DNA from 2 places in the Finegoldia magna ATCC 29328 genome. Region 2 is predicted to be linked to the other one. Evidence: a T-box and tRNA genes for the amino acid it is inferred to sense, from the RefSeq annotation. Region 2 holds a T-box; the other holds one or more tRNA genes.
The links. A T-box is a leader RNA that pairs with one kind of tRNA and senses whether it is charged. The one in region 2 lies ahead of pheS (phenylalanine--tRNA ligase subunit alpha), so its partner is inferred to be a tRNA-Phe.
Positions count from the first base shown of each region.

Region 1: it has a tRNA-Phe gene. The T-box ahead of pheS (phenylalanine--tRNA ligase subunit alpha) is inferred to sense a tRNA for this amino acid. The anticodon was not compared.

Region 1 is NC_010376.1:746,787-756,907, reverse strand. Features, by position in the region: gene FMG_RS03765 (ABC transporter ATP-binding protein) at 1-1,441, opposite strand, end outside; gene thrS (threonine--tRNA ligase) at 1,517-3,421, opposite strand; gene hisS (histidine--tRNA ligase) at 3,617-4,912, opposite strand; gene FMG_RS03750 (DUF6873 family GME fold protein) at 4,926-6,056, opposite strand; tRNA gene FMG_RS03745 (tRNA-Cys) at 6,108-6,181, opposite strand; tRNA gene FMG_RS03740 (tRNA-Gly) at 6,185-6,259, opposite strand; tRNA gene FMG_RS03735 (tRNA-Phe) at 6,268-6,343, opposite strand; gene FMG_RS03730 (hypothetical protein) at 6,433-7,158, opposite strand; gene FMG_RS03725 (zinc dependent phospholipase C family protein) at 7,179-7,820, opposite strand; gene FMG_RS03720 (hypothetical protein) at 7,879-8,319, opposite strand; gene FMG_RS03715 (tRNA(Met) cytidine acetate ligase) at 8,406-9,551, shown strand; gene map (type I methionyl aminopeptidase) at 9,589-10,121, opposite strand, start outside.
Region 2 is NC_010376.1:938,166-948,286, forward strand. Features, by position in the region: gene FMG_RS04635 (U32 family peptidase) at 1-874, opposite strand, end outside; gene FMG_RS04640 (coiled-coil domain-containing protein) at 858-1,490, opposite strand; gene pheT (phenylalanine--tRNA ligase subunit beta) at 1,499-3,871, opposite strand; gene pheS (phenylalanine--tRNA ligase subunit alpha) at 3,880-4,902, opposite strand; T-box leader at 4,940-5,127, opposite strand; gene FMG_RS04655 (TrmH family RNA methyltransferase) at 5,147-5,878, opposite strand; gene FMG_RS04660 (potassium channel family protein) at 5,856-6,533, opposite strand; gene FMG_RS04665 (TrkH family potassium uptake protein) at 6,542-7,876, opposite strand; gene asnA (aspartate--ammonia ligase) at 7,985-8,995, opposite strand; gene spoVG (septation regulator SpoVG) at 9,123-9,449, opposite strand; gene FMG_RS04680 (glycosyltransferase) at 9,577-10,121, opposite strand, start outside.

The DNA.
Region 1 (10,121 bases), 190 kb from region 2:
TGGAAATTCTTTGCTTTTGACCACCGGATAATGAAAGTCCATTTTCACCACACAATGTGTCGAAACCATCGGGAAAATTCACAATATCTTTATAAATATCAGCACTTTTAGATGCATTAACAACTTCTTCGTCTGAAGCATCTATCTTCGAAAGTTTTATATTGTTTTTAATTGTATCTGAAAAAATCATACTCTTTTGAGAAACATAAGCGATATTATCCCTTGCAGATTTTAGATTTATTAAATTAGTGTTTTTCCCATTGATTTTAAACTCATCTTGTCTAGGGTACAAGAATAAAAATTGCTTAAGAATAGTAGATTTCCCTGATCCTGTTTTCCCTACAATAGCCACTCTCATATTCTTTTTTATTTCAAATGAAATATCCTTAAGTGCATTTTCCTCAGAGTATGGATATTTAAAACTATAATTTTCAAATTTTACGCTTTCTATTTCACTAACTTTTTTATAATCTTCATTTAAATCCAAGTCATCCTTATAGTCTAGTATATTATCGATTCTATCCATTGACGCATCAGCTTGTTGATATACATTTATGAAATTACCTAACGCATACATTGGCCATATTAGCATGTTTAAATAATAAGTAAAAGAAACCAATTGTCCAACTGAAATTACGTTTTTACTTATCAAATAGCTTCCGTAGCCAATTGCTATAACAAAAGTTATTGCTGGAATTATTCTTTGAAACGGAGCCATCATTGCTCTATATTTGACAACATCCATATTTTTTTGAACTAACATTTTTGATCGATTTTTAAACGAAAAATATCTGGCATCTTTTATTCCAAAAACCCTTATAATTCTTATTCCTTCAACATCTTCCAGTACGCTATTGTTTAACTTATCAAATGTAGATTGTACTATCGAATATTTTTCATGAATTTTCCTACCAATTTTTAAACACAAAAACGCTAATATGGGAAGTGGTATTATAGAAACAAGTGTTAGACGGACGTCAACAACGACCATCATTATAATTATAATAAATAAAGGAAACACAGTAGAATCAAAGAAAGTAAGCGTTCCGAATCCCATCAAATCACTTAAACTATTAACATCTCCTGTAGCCCTATTCATTAATTCTCCAGTTTTAAAAGTTTGAAAGTATTTCATAGATTCGTTTAAATACTTATCCATTAATCTATTTCTTGTTACATAGTCTATTTCATTTGATGCTCTGAAAGTATAATAGCACCAACCCATCGCAAAAAAATATTTTATTCCTATTATTAAAACATCTATTAAAAGTATAATTAAAAAAGGCTTTAATTTTATAGAATCGTTCAATACTCTATCTGTTAACTTACCAGTAATATACGGAGGAATTAATCCTACTAGGTCGCTTAATAAAAGAAATGTAACGGCAAGAATTAATTTGTTTTTATAATATTTTAGAAACCAATAAAATTTCTTGTACATTTTGTCTCCTTCTATTAAAAATTTGCTCTGAAAAACTCAGAGCAAATTTTTTATTTGAAAATAAATTTTTAAATATTATTTTCTATTTTGATATTCATCTACTAATTCATTAATAAATTCATCAGTGTTTTTAGATCCTACATCGCCAATATCTCTTTTTCTTACTGATACTTCATTATTATCAATTTCATTTTGTCCAATTATTAATGAATAATTTACTTTCTTCAATTGAGATTCTCTAATTTTAAGTCCGATTTTTTCACTTCTATCATCGACTTTTACTCTCAATCCACGGGCTTTCATTTTTTGTTGTAATTCATAAGCATAATCATTAAATTTATCACTAATAGGAAGTATTTCTACTTGAACTGGTGACAACCATAGTGGGAATTTTCCTGCATAATGTTCAATCAATATTCCCATAAATCTTTCTTCACTACCTAAAATAGCTCTATGAATCATTGCTGGTCGTTTTTTAGATCCGTCACTTGCAATGTATGTCATATCAAATCTTTCTGGCATTTGGAAATCTAATTGAATAGTTCCACATTGCCAAGTTCTACCAATTGCATCTTCCAAATGGAAATCTATTTTAGGTCCGTAGAAAGCACCGTCTCCTTCATTAATCTTGTATGGGAGACCTTTATGTTCTAATGCATTCTTAAGAGAACTTATTGCCAAGTCCCAATCTTCGTCTGAGCCCATTGAATCTTCAGGACGTGTTGATAATTCAACTTCATATTTAAAACCAAATTTAGAATAAATGTAATCACAGAAATCAATTGTCTTACTAACTTCTTCTTCTATTTGTTCAGGTAAGCAGAATACGTGAGCATCATCTTGCACGAAAGTTCTTACTCTAAATAGACCGTGTAATGCACCTGATAACTCATGACGGTGAACTTGACCTAATTCTGCTACTTTAATTGGAAGCTCTCTATAGCTGTGCAATTCATCTTTATAAACTAAAATTGATCCTGGGCAGTTCATTGGTTTGATTGCATAATCTTCACCATCTATTTTAGTAAAATACATATTTTCTTTGTAATGGTCCCAGTGTCCTGATTGATGCCATAAATGTTCATTTAATATTAAAGGAGTTTTAATTTGGCCATATCCTCTTTCTAAAAGTTGTTCTTTTAGGAATTTTTCTAATTCGTTTAAAACAACCATCCCATTTGGATGGAAGAATGGAAAACCTGGTCCTTCTTCTTGAATTGAGAATAATCCCATTTCTTTACCAATTTTTCTATGGTCTCTTTTCTTAGCTTCTTCCATTCTATCCAAATATTCATCTAATAGTTTTTTCTTAGGGAATGAAATACCGTAAATTCTTTGAAGCATCTTATTATTTTCGTCGCCTCTCCAGTATGCACCTGCGATTGATAATAATTTAAATGCTTTAATATTTTTTACATCCAATAAATGAGGTCCTCTACATAAATCCACAAAGTCTCCCATTTCATATAAAGTAATTGTAGCATCCTCATCAAAATTTTCTATTAAATCTACTTTATAGTCTTGTCCTTCATTTTTGAATCTTTCCAATGCTTCTTTTCTAGAAATTTCAACTCTTACTAGTTTAGGATTTTCTTTAACTATTTTTTTCATTTCAGCTTCGATTTTTTCTAAATCTTCTGGTACAAATTTATGATCTGTATCTAAATCATAATAGAATCCAGAATCAATTGAAGGACCAATTGCAAATTTTGTACCCGGATACAATCTTTGAATAGCATAGGCCATTAAGTGTGATGAAGTATGCCAGAAAACTTGTTTTCCTTCATCATCATCAAATTTTACGAATTGAACTTCACAATCAGAATCAATAGTTTCCATTAATCCCATTATTTTACCATCTACAACTGCTCCAACGCAGTCTCTTGCTAATCCTTCAGATATTGATTTGCAAACATCTAATAAACTTATTTCTCCATCAAATTCTTTTGCGGATCCATCTTTTAATTTTACTTCAAACATAAATACCTCCTAATAAAAAAGAGACCCTCATCCCCTGATAGGGACAAGTGTCTCGTGGTTCCACCCTAATTTTTTCTCATTTAAATAATCGGCTCCAAATTAGTATTCAGCATACTGATCTCTTAAATAGAATTTCAGCCTAAGTTCTACTCTCTCTGAAAGTTCTTATATGCCTACTGGGATTTTTCATAGCCTTTATTTTAACTTTTCTATAATTTCGTTAAGTTCTAATAATTCTTGATTACCATTTTCCATGTTTCGTAAAGTGAATTTATTTTGCTCAACTTCATCCTGTCCTATTATTATAACATATTTTACAGATAATTTGTCAGCATAATTAAATTTCTTTTTTAATTTATCATCTTCAAGATAACTCATGCATTTTACAGAAGAGTTTCTCAAATCATTCATAAGTTTTACTGCGTTTTTTTCGTAACCTTTCATAGGGATTATAATGCAATCAAAATTAGTTTGTTTTCCTTTTACTAAATTTAATTCTTGAAGTTGATAAAATAATCGAGTCAATCCAATACTCATGCCCACTCCCGGCAACTTACTCTTAGTAAAATTATTAGCTAAACTATCATATCTTCCGCCAGAACATATAGATCCTATCTCACGGTAATCTTTAAAAAATGTTTCAAATACAGAACCCGTATAGTAATCAAGTCCTCTTGTTATAGATAAATTTATTTTAATATTTTCTGGATTTACACCCAATGATAAAATATCTTGATACACAAATTTTAATTCATTAACTCCACATGTAAATAACTCGTTATCGATATTTAATGATTCAAGTTTTTCAATTATTTCTTGGTTAGTTCCATCGATTTCTAAAAATTTTAATAAAGTATCAATTTTTGATGCATCCAAATTTATTTTAGATAGTTCTTCTTTTACATTATCTATTCCGATTTTATCTAGCTTGTCGATTACTCGCAAACATGATTCAAAATCATCGATGCCTAGGTATGAAAAATATCCATTTAATATTTTTCTATTATTAAATTGAAATTCAAACTCTGGAACATCAATAGATTTTAAAGCTTCATACATGCATTTTACTATTTCTGCATCATTATATAAGCTTAATTTTTCATTTCCAATTATGTCTATATCACATTGATAAAATTCTTTGTAGCGACCCTTTTGATTTCTCTCTCCCCTGTAAACTTTTGCTATTTGATATCTTCTGAATGGGAACGCTAAATCTTGCATGTACATTGAAACATATTTTGCAAGTGGCACAGTTAAGTCAAATCTTAATCCTTGATTTTTTTTGCTATTGTCAATTCTGAAAACTTGCTTACTAGTTTCTCCTCCACCTTTAGATAGTAAAACGTCAAGTTTTTCTATAGCTGGTGTATCAATAGAGAAAAATGCATTTTTAATAAAAACATCTTCTATTTTTCTTTTAATTGTATCAAATACCAATTGGTCTTCAGGAAGAAGTTCCATCATTCCAGGTAATGTAGATGGTTGAATCATAATTAACCTCCTATTAATTAAAGATTATAGATCCACGATCTATAAAATCATCATCTTTTGGATAATAATATTTTATCTTTTCTTTATTTAAAATATCAATAAGTTTTTCTTTATATTTGTACTTTTCAAGATTACCATAAAATACAAGCCCCAAATCAGAACTATATCCACAAGTTCCACCAATAAATCCTGTATCATAACCTTCTAGTTTTATTTCACCAGAATCTATCAAAAAAGCCTCAATATGTTCCTTCTGAACACTATTAAATATAGATTTATCACTTGTAATCACAAAATGATTAGTAACTATAGTTGAACATTTGGAATATCCCTGATTTACCATTATTATTTTCTCGTCTTTAAGAAGTTTCAAGATAACAGGATCAATAGATTTTTTATTACATATCAAATGATTCTTAATCGAAAAGTTATTCAACAAGCAATCTTTTGGATATTTATCTGATATATCAAATTCTGTTACGTATAATGTTATATAATTTGGAAGATATGCCCTGTAATGATTATATGACTCTTGGGAACAAACAAATGTATTATCGTTTATTTTTCTAATTTGCATATCGACATGGTCACATACTTTTTTATCCAATTTATTGCTATTAAAACTGTAAATAATATCGTAACTACTCTCTTGCAAAAACTTTATTAATCCATCCTTAGATTTAAAACTAACTATTGCAAATTTCTTACGAAATTCTTCAAATATATCATTTCTTATTTCCAATCTATTTTGATTGTCCAAATGTTCTTTAATAATTTCATCAAAAATAAATCCTTTAAACTTAAATTTAATTATATCAAATAAATTTGAAACTGCATAATCCATTAAAAATCTAAAAACCTTAAAAAGTATTGAGTTATTAATCTTATCAAAATAAATCTCATTAATAATTAATTCATTATCTTCAAAATCTAGCACTATATATCCTATCAATTTATCCTCTTCGTAAATCACGAAATGATTTTTTTCTAGTATTTGTTTTTTCATAGATTTAAGTATAGTAGATCTATTCTTAGCTATATTTGAATCAAATTTATTTTGACATAAGATATTGTTTCTAAGTTTATATACAAAATCAGATAACTCTTCGATGTGTTCATCTTTCAATAAATCAATAAAAATCATAATAACTCCTTAGCATATAAAAAAAAGGAAAGTCTATAATAAACTTTCCTTTGGAGGCGACACCCAGATTTGAACTGGGGGTGAAGGTGTTGCAGACCTCTGCCTTACCACTTGGCTATGTCGCCATATGGAGCGGAAGACGAGACTCGAACTCGCGACCCTCGCCTTGGCAAGGCGATGCTCTACCACTGAGCCACTTCCGCACACATTTTGGTGCCCAGAGCCGGAATCGAACCAGCGACACAAGGATTTTCAGTCCTTTGCTCTACCGACTGAGCTATCTGGGCTTAATGTATCAAACATTACTTAATAAGTATAAACTATTAAATTTGTTTTGTCAAATTTTTTTACAACAATTTAAACCTAACTTTACAAATTACTTATACCTTTGCAATACTCTGTCATTCAACCCATACCACAATGCATCTTCTATTGAATTATTTAAAACATTTTTCAAAGTTTTAACAATTTTTTTGTACAAATTTTCTAATTGCCACATATTCAAAAATTTTTCTTCAGAAATCACAATACTGTCGTTAATAGATTTCATAACCAATTGTTTATCCATTTTGCTATTAATGCTAAATATTTTGTCTTTTAAAATATTTTCGCAATAATTATCTATTATTGAATCCTGTACTCTAAAAGCATTTGATTTGTTTTTAATAGAGCAAATCATTTTGCTTTTTAAAAATTTAGCACTTCTACTTTCAGTATTGTGAAGAAGAATATCTGATTTTTTTATTGTTGATGCCGGAATATGCCTTAATACATAAAACTCTAGTTCGTCGCTTATATATTTATTATTGAAACCTTCAGTGTATGCTTGAAGATAATAAGTAAACTCAATTTTATTAATATCTTCTGAGATTAAGTCAAAAACGGCTTTAATAATATTATCTTTATCATTTCTATAGGAAAGATGGTTATTTAAAACATTGTTTATCTTATTAATAGCATTATATTTAACATAACACGGTTGTATTTTGTTTTCTTGTTGAACAATATCAAGCATTAAGTATAAAGCTAATAAATCGTCTTCAAAAAGAAATTTTTTTTCAAGCTTTTTCTTTAAATTGTTCATGTTGTAAGCTTTATACATAACTGTACTCCTAATTATATTTAAAAAACAAAGGACTTTTGATAGTATCTTTCTGTAGAGAATATTTCAATGGTTTCAAAAATAAAACAGAAGATAGAATAATTCAAACCATACGCAAAGTCCAAATCCCTAGTTTTACCTTCTGACATGCTATATTCATCGACTATATCTTCAATATAATTTTTAACCAATGTTTTTAACATCACGCATTCATCGTTATCTATGTTTATTCGACTAGTTTTTATTGCTTTTTTGTTAAATACATGATTTTGAGATATCTTATTCAAAACTCTTTCGTAATTCATGTGATCTTTTAGATGCTGATTACATCTCCATCTTTTTGCGTGTGGAAGGCACACATAATCACTTAGATAATGACTTATTACTCCAAGTTTTGTACTTAAAATCTTATTTTGCAATGAGTTTAATCTTGTTAAATCTGTAAATTGAAAAAGATAAATTATAGTGATAATTTCTTTAACAATATAATTTATACTTTCTTCTTTATAATGGCGTATTAGCTTATATTTTGGTAAAATATCTGGACTAACAGCTCCCCATTCTAACTTTTTTATATTTAAATTGATTCCATAGGAATCCTTAATGTCTTGATTTATTTCTCTAACAATTCTCTTATGAGTTTCCGGAAAAATATTAATCACTACCTTTCGTCATTGGACATATTATTATTTTAGAGTAATTTAAGTTAAAAGTCAATTCTTAACTTTTGCACATAAACACAAGAAAATCGCTAATTCTCAATGATTTCTCGTCTATAACTTCATTTATCAGATTAACAAATTCACTAGAATATTTTTCAGTTAAAAAAGAATAATCTATGTTAAGAGAATGTATTTCAAATTTTTTCATTTCGCAAAAAACGTTATAAATTAAGTTTTTGAAAATATTTTTGTTGTAATCTTTTAAATTTTCTGGCAAATTTGCCAATATAACATAATCCGATATTAAATTGAAAGCAGGAATAATTTTGCATTCACCTTTTTCTATCCCACTTATTTTTGTAAGAGGCTCCAAAATTCTTTCTCCAGCTTTTTCAACTAATTTTTTTGAATTCTCTTCTAGAAGTGAGTTTTCTATAAAATATAAAATTGCATCACTTTGTAGCTCAAAAATATTGCCTTTAACAAATCTTATATCCATAAAATCTACCCCTTTTTATTTACTATATTACCAATATCAATTATAATACAACATAAGAAAAAAGTATATGAAAGGATTAGAAAATTATGAATATTGCTATAGTATGTGAATACAATCCGTTTCATTTTGGTCATTTACATCAAATAAAAAAAATCAAGAAAGTTTTTCCAAAAGCTAACATAATTACAATTATGAGCGGTAATGTAGTACAACGTGGAGAGTTTTCTGTTTTAGACAAACTTTATAAAACTAAAATTGCTTTGGAATATGGAATAGACTGTGTGATTGAAATTCCTTCTGTATTCTCATTACAATCAGCACAAAATTTTGGATATTATGCTATTAAAATCATTGATGCTATTGGATGCGACTACGTATCCTTTGGAATTGAATCAGAAATCGAAGATCTTATTTCTTTTAAAAATTTTCTTCTAGAAAACAATGATAACATTGAGCAATTTATTTGTGATAATAAAAATCTTTCATATAACAAAAGTATAATGGAATTTTCAAAACAAAACTATATGGATTATTCCGATGAAATATTCAGATCAAACAATATTCTTGCATTGGAGTATATAAAATCATTAGATAAAATAAACTCTAATTGTAAAATACTTCCAATTAAAAGGATTAACAGCGATTATAATTCAAATTCTATTGAAAATATATCTTATAGCGCATCTTCTATTAGAAGTAATATAGAATTATTAGATCAATACGAAAGCAAAATTCCAACTTTAACGTATGAATTTCTAAAAAACAGTTATATTGAAGTTAATAAAAAGCTATTGGATATATTATCATATAAGTTGCTAATAGAAAAATATAAATTAGATAATATTACAGGATATGAGAAAGGTTTAGAAAATCTTTTAACAAAAGGCCTCGACAAAAATTATCATGCCTTATTTAAAAATATTAAAAATAGAAAGTATTCGCAAAATCGTCTTAAGAGATTGATTTTAAATTATATTTTAGAAGTTGATAAAAAATTTGTCGATGATATCTTGAAAAAAGACATCGAGGCAATCCGTTTATTAGGATTTAATAAAAAATTCGATTTATCTATGATTAATAAAAATTGTAAAATTTGTTCATTGATCAGAGATTTTTCAAAATTATCAGAGGATTACCAAAAGTTATTTGAATTTGATATAAAAGTCAGTAGACTAATTTACTCGACAAGAAAAGTTAATGATTTTTATGATTTTCCAGTAATAAAAAAATAGAGAATATTCGGGTAACCCCAAAATATTCTCTATTTTTTTATTGTCCTTGTTGTTTTGTCAAAATTCTTGGACCATCCTTAGTGATTGCTAGTGTATGCTCATATTGACATGATTTTTTACCATCAATAGTTCTTGCTGTCCATCCATTTTTATCAATTTTCAACTTATGAGTTCCCATATTTATCATTGGTTCGATAGTTAATACCATTCCCTCTTGTAATCTAAGACCTCTGTGTTCTTTTCCGTAATGAAGAACCATTGGATCTTCATGCATGCCTCTACCAATTCCATGTCCTGTAAATTCACGTACTACTGAATAACCATTTGCTTCAGCAATAGATTGAATTCTTGCTCCGATATCACCTAATCTATTGCCAATAACGGCTAATTTAATTCCTTCGTACATGCACTCTCTTGTAACTTCCATTAGCTTTTTAGTTTCTTCATCAACTTCACCAACGGCATAGCTCCAACATGAATCGCTCATCCAGCCATTCAATTCAACCACTGTATCTACTTTTAGCAAATCTCCAGATTTTAAAACATAATCAGATGGATATCCATGACATA
Region 2 (10,121 bases):
AATCATATCCACTTGTATTATTAATTAAACCTTTTGTAAATCCGCGATTTTTAACTTCATCCAAATAATAACTGCAATTACCGTGGTCTAATTTTTCTCTGTACGATGTTACAACGGAATAAACATATTCTTTGGATTTCATTCTTCCTTCGATTTTTAAACTATCGCAATATTTTGCAATTTCATCGACATTTTCAATAGTACACAAATCTTTTGGACTAAGATAAGATAGTTTTGAATTTATAGTTTCGTTATCTAAAATAATCTTATAATCCTTTCTGCAAGGTTGAGCACATCTTCCTCTATTCGCACTTCTATCTCCATTTAATGAACTCATCAAGCATTGTCCTGATTGACACACGCATAATGATCCATGAATGAAAACTTCAATCTCAATATCACAATTTTCCCTGATATTTTTCAATTCTTCTAAGTCAGTTTCTCTTGCTAATACTATTCTTTTAAATCCAATTTCTTTAGCAATGATTGCACCGTTCAAATTATTAATATTCATTTGAGTAGATGCGTGTAAATCTAATTCAGGAAATAACTTGTTAACAAGATAAGCTAGACCAATGTCCTGCACGATTAGTGCATCAATATCGATATTGTATAATCTGTTTACGTAATCAATAGCCTTGTGGATTTCTGATTGTTTGATAAGAGTGTTTAATGTTACATAAACTTTTACATTTCTTAAATGACAATATTTTACAACTTCCTTAACATCCTCAACAGTAAAATTTTCCGCATAAGCTCTTGCGGAAAATTCTTTTGTTCCAAGATAAATAGCGTCAGCTCCTGCGGATACACTCGCTTTTACCATGTCCCAATTTCCGCAAGGAGCTAATATTTCACTAATCAATGATTTCATCTCTTTGATAATCCATTAAAAGATTTTCTAACTTATTCTTTTCAAAAGCTAGTTTGTTATACTCGTCTTTTAAATCTTTGTATTTTGAATTTAACTCATTATTTTCTGTTTCGTAAAATTCAATTTGCTTTTTTAAATCATCTATAGTTTCCCTTTCTTGTTTAAGTTTACTATTTAAATCTGATGATTTTTTCTCATATTGTGATCTTATATCATTAGAATACTTCTCAGTTTTTTTCTTAATCTCATTTATTTCTTTTTCAGAGTTTTCCTTGATTTCGTTGTATTGCTTAGTCATTTGTTTTAGGTTAGTTTCTTTAATCACTAATTTTTGATACAACTTTTCGCAGTCATTTTTTAGATTTGAATAATCTTTTATAATCGGATCATTTTCATTTTTATAGTCTTTTAATTCAGTTGTTAAATTATCGTGAGTTTCTGCCAAATTCATAAGAGCTAAGATAGTCGCGTTCAAAGTCGTTAATTTTGAATTTCTGTTTTTGCAGTCTTCTATATCTTTATTAATCTTGTCAACTATCTTGTCTGTATCTTCTTTAGATTTTTCAGTAACAATATTGTAAGTTGAACCTTGAATTACAACTTGTAATTTGTTCATATATACTCCTACTTTCTCAATGTTGCATTGAATTTTTGTTCTAATGAATTTAAAATTTCTTCTTGTATTTTTTCAATAATTTTATCTTTTAATGTTTCGTCTTTTGATTGATAAATTATTCTGTAAGCCAAGCTCTTCTTGTCATTATCAACATGTTCACCTTTATATTCATCGAACAAGTAAACATTTTTAATAATGCCATTAGAATGCTTTAGAATTTCTTTTTCTATTTCTATACTTTCCAATTGCCTATCAACTACAAGAGCTATGTCTCTTTCGATTGAAGGATATTTACTAATAGGTGTGTAAATCTTTTTGAAATCCATGTGTTTTATTAATTCTGTAAAATGAATTTCTCCAACATAAACTCTATTATCAAAGTCATAGTTATCTCTTACTTCATAGCTAATTTCACCAAATGTTGCAATTAATTCTCCATTTACTAGAATATCAGCACATCTACCACTATGGTAAGTTTCATTGTCTTTATTTTTTACGATTTCATAATTATTAATTCCCAATTCGTTAAATAACGCCAAAATCATAGCTCTAACATCATAGAAATCATAATCTCCGTACATTCCCAAAGCTAATTTTTTAGTTTCGATTCTTTCTTTTCCAACCAAGTGGAAAGTATTACCCAATTCATAAACACAAATATCTTTAATTTTATTCTTATAATTTTTAGATAAAATATCCAAAATATTTGGTATTATTGTGGATCTCATAACTGAGAAATCTTCTCCCAATGGATTGATTAGTTTGATTAATTTGTCATCATCCATTTGAACCATTGCTTTTGAATAAGATTTAGGACTAATGAATGAATACGATAATACTTCAAAAGTATTCATAGAATACAAAGCCTTCTTTGCATTGTCTATGGCAATTCTTTCTTCGCTTTTGATTCCTCTTTTCAATTTACCAACAAGAGGTTTCGCACCAATTTTTTCAAATCCATAAATTCTTCCGACTTCTTCAATTAAATCTTGATAAATAGATACATCTTGTCTGTGGAAAGGAACTTTTACCATAATATTTTCTTCATCTTCTGAAACTATTTTAAATTCTAATAATTGCAATATATTTTTAATTTCTTCATTAGAAATATTAGATCCTAATAAATCATTACATTTTTTATAAGAAAGTTCCACATCATCAAGATGTTCTTCTTTTGTAATTACATCAATTGAATTATTAATAACTGTAGCATCTGTAATGTCTTCAATCAATTTGCAAACTCTCAGTGAAGCTAAGTCACATAGTTGTTGGCTTACTCCTTTTTCAAATCTTGTAGAAGCATCAGTTCTTAAAGACAATCTTCTTGAAGAAAGTCTAATTGTATCACTGTCAAAACTTGCCGCTTCAATAAGCACATTTTTAGTATCTGATGTAATTTCTGAATCAAAACCGCCCATAATTCCAGCTATACCTAATGTGTTTTCTCCATCACAAATTATAACATCATCGGATAATTCACGTTCAACATCATCTAATGTTGTGAATTTTTGTGAGCCAGACTCTTTTACGACAATTTTTTTATCTGCAATTTTATCCAAATCATAAGCATGGATTGGCTGACCAGTTTCTAACATTACAAAATTTGTAATATCAACTATATTATTTATAGGTCTAATTCCTGATTGAATAAGTCTATTCTTTATCCATTGTGGGCTGTCTGAAATTTTTACATTTTTTACAACTCTGGCCACATAACGTGTGCACTTGTCAGTTTGAATTTCTACTGAATTTACATAATCTTTAATATCGTCTTCAAAGTTTTTAATTTCTATTGAAGGATATTTTATTTTTTTACCGAAAGATGCAGCGTATTCTCTTGCCATTCCCAATACTGACAAGCAATCTGGCCTGTTAGGAGTGATTTCAAATTCAATTATAGGTTCATTAATTTCAAGTGCTTCAGTAATAGTTTCACCAATTTTATTTTCAGATAAAACCGCTATTCCATCTTTGGAGTTTTTATCTACAACAGAAGTTTCAAAACCCATTTCTTCAAAACTTGTCAACATACCAGGGCTCATAATTCCTTTAAGGTCAGCTTCTTTTAAAACAATATTTCCAGGAAGAGTTGCATCTACTTGTGCATAACAAACATACATATCTTCTTTTATATTTTTTGCGCCTGTAACTACTTTTATATCTGAATTTCCTGTATTTAAGGTAACTATAGATAATTTATCTGCATTTGGATGTTTATCAATTTTCTTAATTTTAGCTACGATTAATTTATCATTTAAATATTTACTTTTATCTATAACTGATTCAACGTGACTTCCTGTTTCTGAAAGTCTGTCTGTAATAGTTTTTATTGTTTCGTCTACATCGACGTAATCTTTAAGCCAATTAATAGGTAATAACATACTTCCTCCTAGAATTGTTCCAAAAATCTCTTATCATTATCATACAACAATCTTATATTGTCGATTTTGTGTTTTACCATTGTAATCCTGTCTACTCCCATACCAAAAGCAAATCCGGTATAAACTTCAGGATCAATTCCGCAATTCCTTAAAACATTAGGATGTACCATACCACATCCTAAAAGTTCCATACTCCAACCTGTATCATTGCAACTTGGGCAACCTTTACCTTTACAATCGAAGCAAGTAACGTCAACCTCCATTGAAGGTTCAGTAAATGGAAAATAATGTGGTCTAAATCTTGTTTCAATTTCTTCACCAAACAAGTTTTTAATGAAAATATTTATTGTATCCATTAAGTTAGCCATAGTAACGCCTTTATCCACAACCAAGCCTTCGATTTGATGGAACATTGGAGAGTGTGTGTCATCCACATCATCAAATCTAAAAGTTCTTCCTGCTGAAACCATTCTAATAGGTGGTTTTTGTGCTTTCATCGTTCTAATTTGTACACTTGATGTGTGTGGTCTAAGTACAGTTTTATCATCCAAGTAAAAAGTATCAGATAGTGATCTTGATGGATGATATTTTGGTGAATTCAATAAATCAAATGTATTTTCAACTGTATCAATTTCAGGACCATCTACAATATCAAAACCCATTGTTTGGAACAGATTTTCCAACTGTATTATCGTTTCATTCAATGGATGTTTGTGAGAAATTTCTCTTACACCTCTGTTTGCAGTTACGTCTAATTCTTCTTCTTTTAATTTAATCTTTTTTTGTTCTTGTTTTAATTGTTCAAATTTATTGGATAAAATTTCTTCGATTTCAGATCTAACTTCATTTGCTAGTTGACCCATAACTGGTCTTTCTTCTTTAGAAAGTTTTCCCATATTTCTTAGAACAAGAGTCAAATCTCCTTTTTTCCCAAGAACTTTTACTCTAATATCCTCCAATGATTTTAAATCAATGGCATTGTCTATTAAACCGACAGTTTCTTCTTTAATTTTCAAAATTTCTTCTTTCATTATTTTCTCCTTAAACAATAAAAAAATCTCTCATCCCCTATGGGACGAAAGATTGTATTTCCGCGGTACCACCCAATTTATGATAACATCACTCGTAAGTTTAACGCACTCTATACGACCATAATGGCAATTTCAAAGCGAACCAACAAAATTCAATAAATATGTCGCACCAACCCATATCTCTCTGTATATCTAGTTTTGTATTTTCTTCTTCAACATTTTTAATTATTTTATAATATAACTACTAATTTGTCAATTTTGATAAATAAAACATACTCAAACTAGCAGCTATAGAAGCATTTAATGATTCTGTTACATTATCCATAGGAATTATCAAAAACTCATCAGCGTATTTTTTTATTTCATCGCTAATTCCATTTGCTTCATTTCCAATTATTAGAACGTGCTTTTCTTTGTTTTTAATTTCCAAAATACTTCTTGAATTTTTCTCCAAAGATGTCTCGTATATTTTAAACCCTTTTGATTTATACTTCTCAAGTACATTTATATTTTCATAAGAAATATTCATTCTAAATAAGCTTCCCATAGCACTTCTAATAGTTTTCGAATTATAAATATCACAACTATTATTAGATAGAACAATTTTATTGTAACCAAAAGCTTCAGCACTTCTGATTATAGTCCCCAGATTTCCTGGATCATTGATATTTTCTAAAAAAAGAATTTGATCTGACTTTACATCTTTTTGCTCAATAAAACTAACCACACAAATTATTCCTTCGGGATTATTCATTTCACTGAGACTGTTGAAAGTTTTTGAATCAAAATAGACACATTCATCAAGAAAATTTTCACCTTCTCTTATTATGACTTGTTTGATATTTAAATTTGATTTAATTGCTTCTTGATAAAGCTTGTAGCCTTCTATGACAAATTCATTGTATTTTTGTCTATATTTCTTCTTATAAAGTGATTTTACATGTTTATATATTTTATTTGAAGTAGAGGTTATCATTTTTATCGCCTGTTTCAGTAATCTTATCCAAATCCTCATTTGATCCTATTACTATCAAATAGTCTTCAAACTTAACTGTATAATTTGGTGAAGGGTTAATATTCATTTCCCCATTGTTCTTAACTGCAACAACGTTAATTCCATACTTGCTTCTTATTCCTATATCGATAAAATTCTTTCCAATCCATTCTTTTTTAGGAGTAATCTCCGCAATGGAATAATCATCAGTAAATTCAATATAATCAAAAATTTGATCACTAATCAAACTTTTTGCCAGTCTAACGGCCGAATCATTTTCTGGAATAATTGTCCTGTCTGCACCAACTTTTAGCAAAATATTACCGTGTAACGTATCTTTTGCTTTAGTTATTACCTTTTTAACACCCAGTTTTTTACAAACTACTGTTGACAAAATTGATGCTTCAAAGTTCGAAGAAATAGCAACTATAGCCACATCAAAATTTCCAACACCGACAGAACTCAATGAGTTTTCTGTTAAATGTTCAATGTACACTGCGTGAGTAACAATTCTACTCATTTCATCAACAGTATCTTCATTATTATCTATTAATAAAACTTCGTGGCCTGTATTAGATAGTTCGATAGCACATGCTCTGCCGAATCTACCACAGCCAACAACTACAAATTGTTTCATAATTAAACCTAACCTATTATAATATTTTCGTGAGCTTCTTTATAAGCTTTTTTGTTTTTTGTATTGGATAAAGCATAAAGTATTGTTAAAGATCCAACTCTTCCAATATACATAGTTGAAATTATTAAAATCTTAGAAATACTATTGATTCCTGGAGTTAAGCTTCTAGTTAATCCTACTGTACCAAAAGCACTTACAACTTCGAACACTACATCCAAGTATTTTGCTTTATCTATAACTAAAATTGCAAATGTTACAAATATTACCCAAGCCATTGACAAAGTTATTATTGCTAAAGCTTTTTTAACTTGAGAAAATCTAATTCTTCGATTAAAAACTTCAACATCTTCTTGACCTTTAATTTCGCTCAAAGCTACAATAATCAATAATGCAAAAGTTGTAGTTTTGATACCACCTGCAGTACCTGCTGGGGATCCTCCTATAAACATATTCAAAATAGATAACACGCTTGAACTGTCTAGTAATTTCGATTGATTAATTGATGCAAAGCCTGCTGTCCTCAATGTAATTGCTTGGAAAATCGAATTAGTAATTTTATCGATAAATCCCAAATTCCCAATTGTTCCCGGGTTTGAAAACTCCATAGCAAAAATTAAAATCGAAGTAATAGATAACATCAAAATAGTTGTTGTAAGTACAATTTTTGAATGCAAAGAATATTTTTTAAATTTAAAGTTATTATGTAATACATCAAGTATTACGTTAAATCCAATACCACCTATCACGATCAAAAGTCCAATTATCAATAAAACAAATATATTAGTATTAATATCAATTAATGAATTTGGCCCCAAAATATCAAATCCAGCATTACAGAAAGCTGAAATTGAATGAAAAAAACTATAAAATACTCCTTTAAAACCATATACTGGAACAAATTTTGTCATTAACAAAAAAGCCCCAATTGTTTCAATAGAAAAAGTAGAAATCAGTATGTATTTTATTAGTTTTACCATTCCCTGCATGTCAATACTATTTGTTTGTTCTTTGATAATCAATCTATCTTTTAAAGTGATTCTTCTACCCATGACAAGTGCAATTAATGTTGCAAATGTCATAAATCCAAGTCCGCCCATTTGGATTAATATTATTATAATAATTTTTCCTAAAACGCTCCATGCACTGTATGTTGCAACGGTAACAAGACCTGTTACGCATACTGCCGATGTCGCTGTAAAAAAGCAATCAATATATGGAACTCTTGTTGTATTTTGACTAATAGGCAGTGATAATAGTAAAGATCCTATTATAATCAAAAAAAGGAAACTTAGAATCAAAACCAATGGCGGATTATCTTCTAAATATTTTTTTAAATGTTTCATAAACAAATCATACTACAAAAAAATTTAAAAGTAAAACGAATTTTTAAACATTAAACAAAAAAGAGTTACTTATTTTATTCAAATAAATAACTCTATGATTAAATGAAATTATAATAATTTAATTCCTAATTTATTACACTCTACTAACATTTCCTTTGGCCAGATAGAGGATTGAACTTCGCCTATATGTGCTTTTTGTAAAAAGAACATACAAATTCTCGATTGACCTATTCCTCCTCCAATTGATTGAGGTAATTCATCGTTAAGCAACATTCTATGATATTCTAAATTTTTCCTATCATTGTTTTGTTTTTTATCTAATTGATAAACTAGTCTGTCTTTGTCAACTCTAATTCCCATAGAACTCAATTCAAGACAATTATCTAAAACGGGATTATAAACTAAAATATCTCCGTTTAGACTCCAATCATCGTAGTCCGGAGATCTATCAGAATGAGATTCACCTGATTTTAATGCATCTCCAATTCCAATCAAAAACACAGATCCATATTTTTTAGTAATCAAATTTTCTCTTTCTTCAGGGGTATTATCAGGATACATCTCTTCTAATTCTTCAGTAGTTATAAAAGTAATTTCATCTTTAAGTATTTTTTCATAATCATCGTATGAATTAATTAGCATTGTTTGTGTATCTAAGAAACATTTATATATATTTCTTACAGTTTCCTTCAAAAATTCTAAATTTCTATGTTCATTTGAAATGACTTTTTCCCAGTCCCATTGGTCTACATATAATGAGTGAGTATTATCACATATCTCCGAAGGTCTGATAGCATTCATATCAGTATAAATTCCTTCTCCTACAGGAATATTGTAGTTTTTCAAAGCTATTCTCTTCCATTTAGCTAATGACTGTACTATTTCTAATCTACTCATAGTACCATCTTCCAAAAATTCAAAGCCAACAGGCTTTTCAACTCCATTTAAATTATCGTTGATCCCAGTATTAGCTCTAACAAATAACGGTGCAGATACTCTTGTCAAATTTAAAGTTTCGGCTAACCTATATTGAAAAAAATCTTTAATTATTTTAATTGCTTTTTGTGTTTCTAATAAATCCAAAGAGGACTTGTATCCTTTAGGTATTTGTAATTCCATAATTCTCTCCTTATTAAAAAATTAATCATATTTTATTATTATATCAAACCTGTCCAATATGTAAAATAATTTTTGTGAAAAGAATTACATGAACTAAAAAAAGCACCTTAAAAAGATGCTTTTTGAATTATTCATTCTCGTTTTCTGCAGTTTCCATATTTTCTTCAGTCACTGGTTCAGTCTCAACGGAAGATTGTTTTTCGAATTCTTCATTGTATTTATTGATAACTGCTGTTTCAATTTTTTCTCTTGCTGGAGAACTAATAGGATGAGCTATGTCGCGATATCTATCGTTTCCAACTTTTCTGCTAGGCATAGCTAAAAATAAACCTTCTTCTCCCTCAATCACCTTAATGTCATGAATCACTATCTCATCATCAAAAGTAACAGAAGCGATTGCCTTTAGTCTGTTATCAATATTTAATAATTTAATTCTAACATCTGTAATTTGCATAACCTCACCACCTTGTATATTATTTATATAATTATATCGCTAAATAAGTATTTTGTAAATAAGTGTAAATATTAAGCAAAACATTTATATATAATATATTTTTGTGAGATTAAGTTGTCAGTACTTATTATTCATTTTCCAATTTTAAATAAATATTTTTCAACTTTTCACCGATTCTCTCAACACTTCGTTCTTTAACATATTTATATGCTTCTTCAACAGTAGAATTTTTGCCATTAATTATATTAATAATTTCATTTTTAAACTCTTCATTGGTCTTTGCTTTAATCACTTCTTTACCATCGGTAAACATATCTTCATAAATTTTTATGTCTCTGACCAAAACTTTTATTTTAGATGCAAAAGCCTCTAATAGTACAATTCCTTCAGTTTCTTCTCTTGTCATAAATAGGAACAAATCACTTCCATGATAACAATCTACCAATTCTTTTTGGTCAACATATCCAGCCATAATTACATTATCTGGTCTGTTTTTTATTGCTTTTTTAATGTGAGTAGTTTGGAGTTTAGCATTAGTGTGCCCGAACCAAATAAATTTATATTCTGGAAGTTCTCTTGCAACTTCTATAAAATCGTCAAGTCCTTTTCTCTTCATCAAATGACCCACAGAAATTATAACTTTATCATCATCTTTTAAGTTATATTTATCGC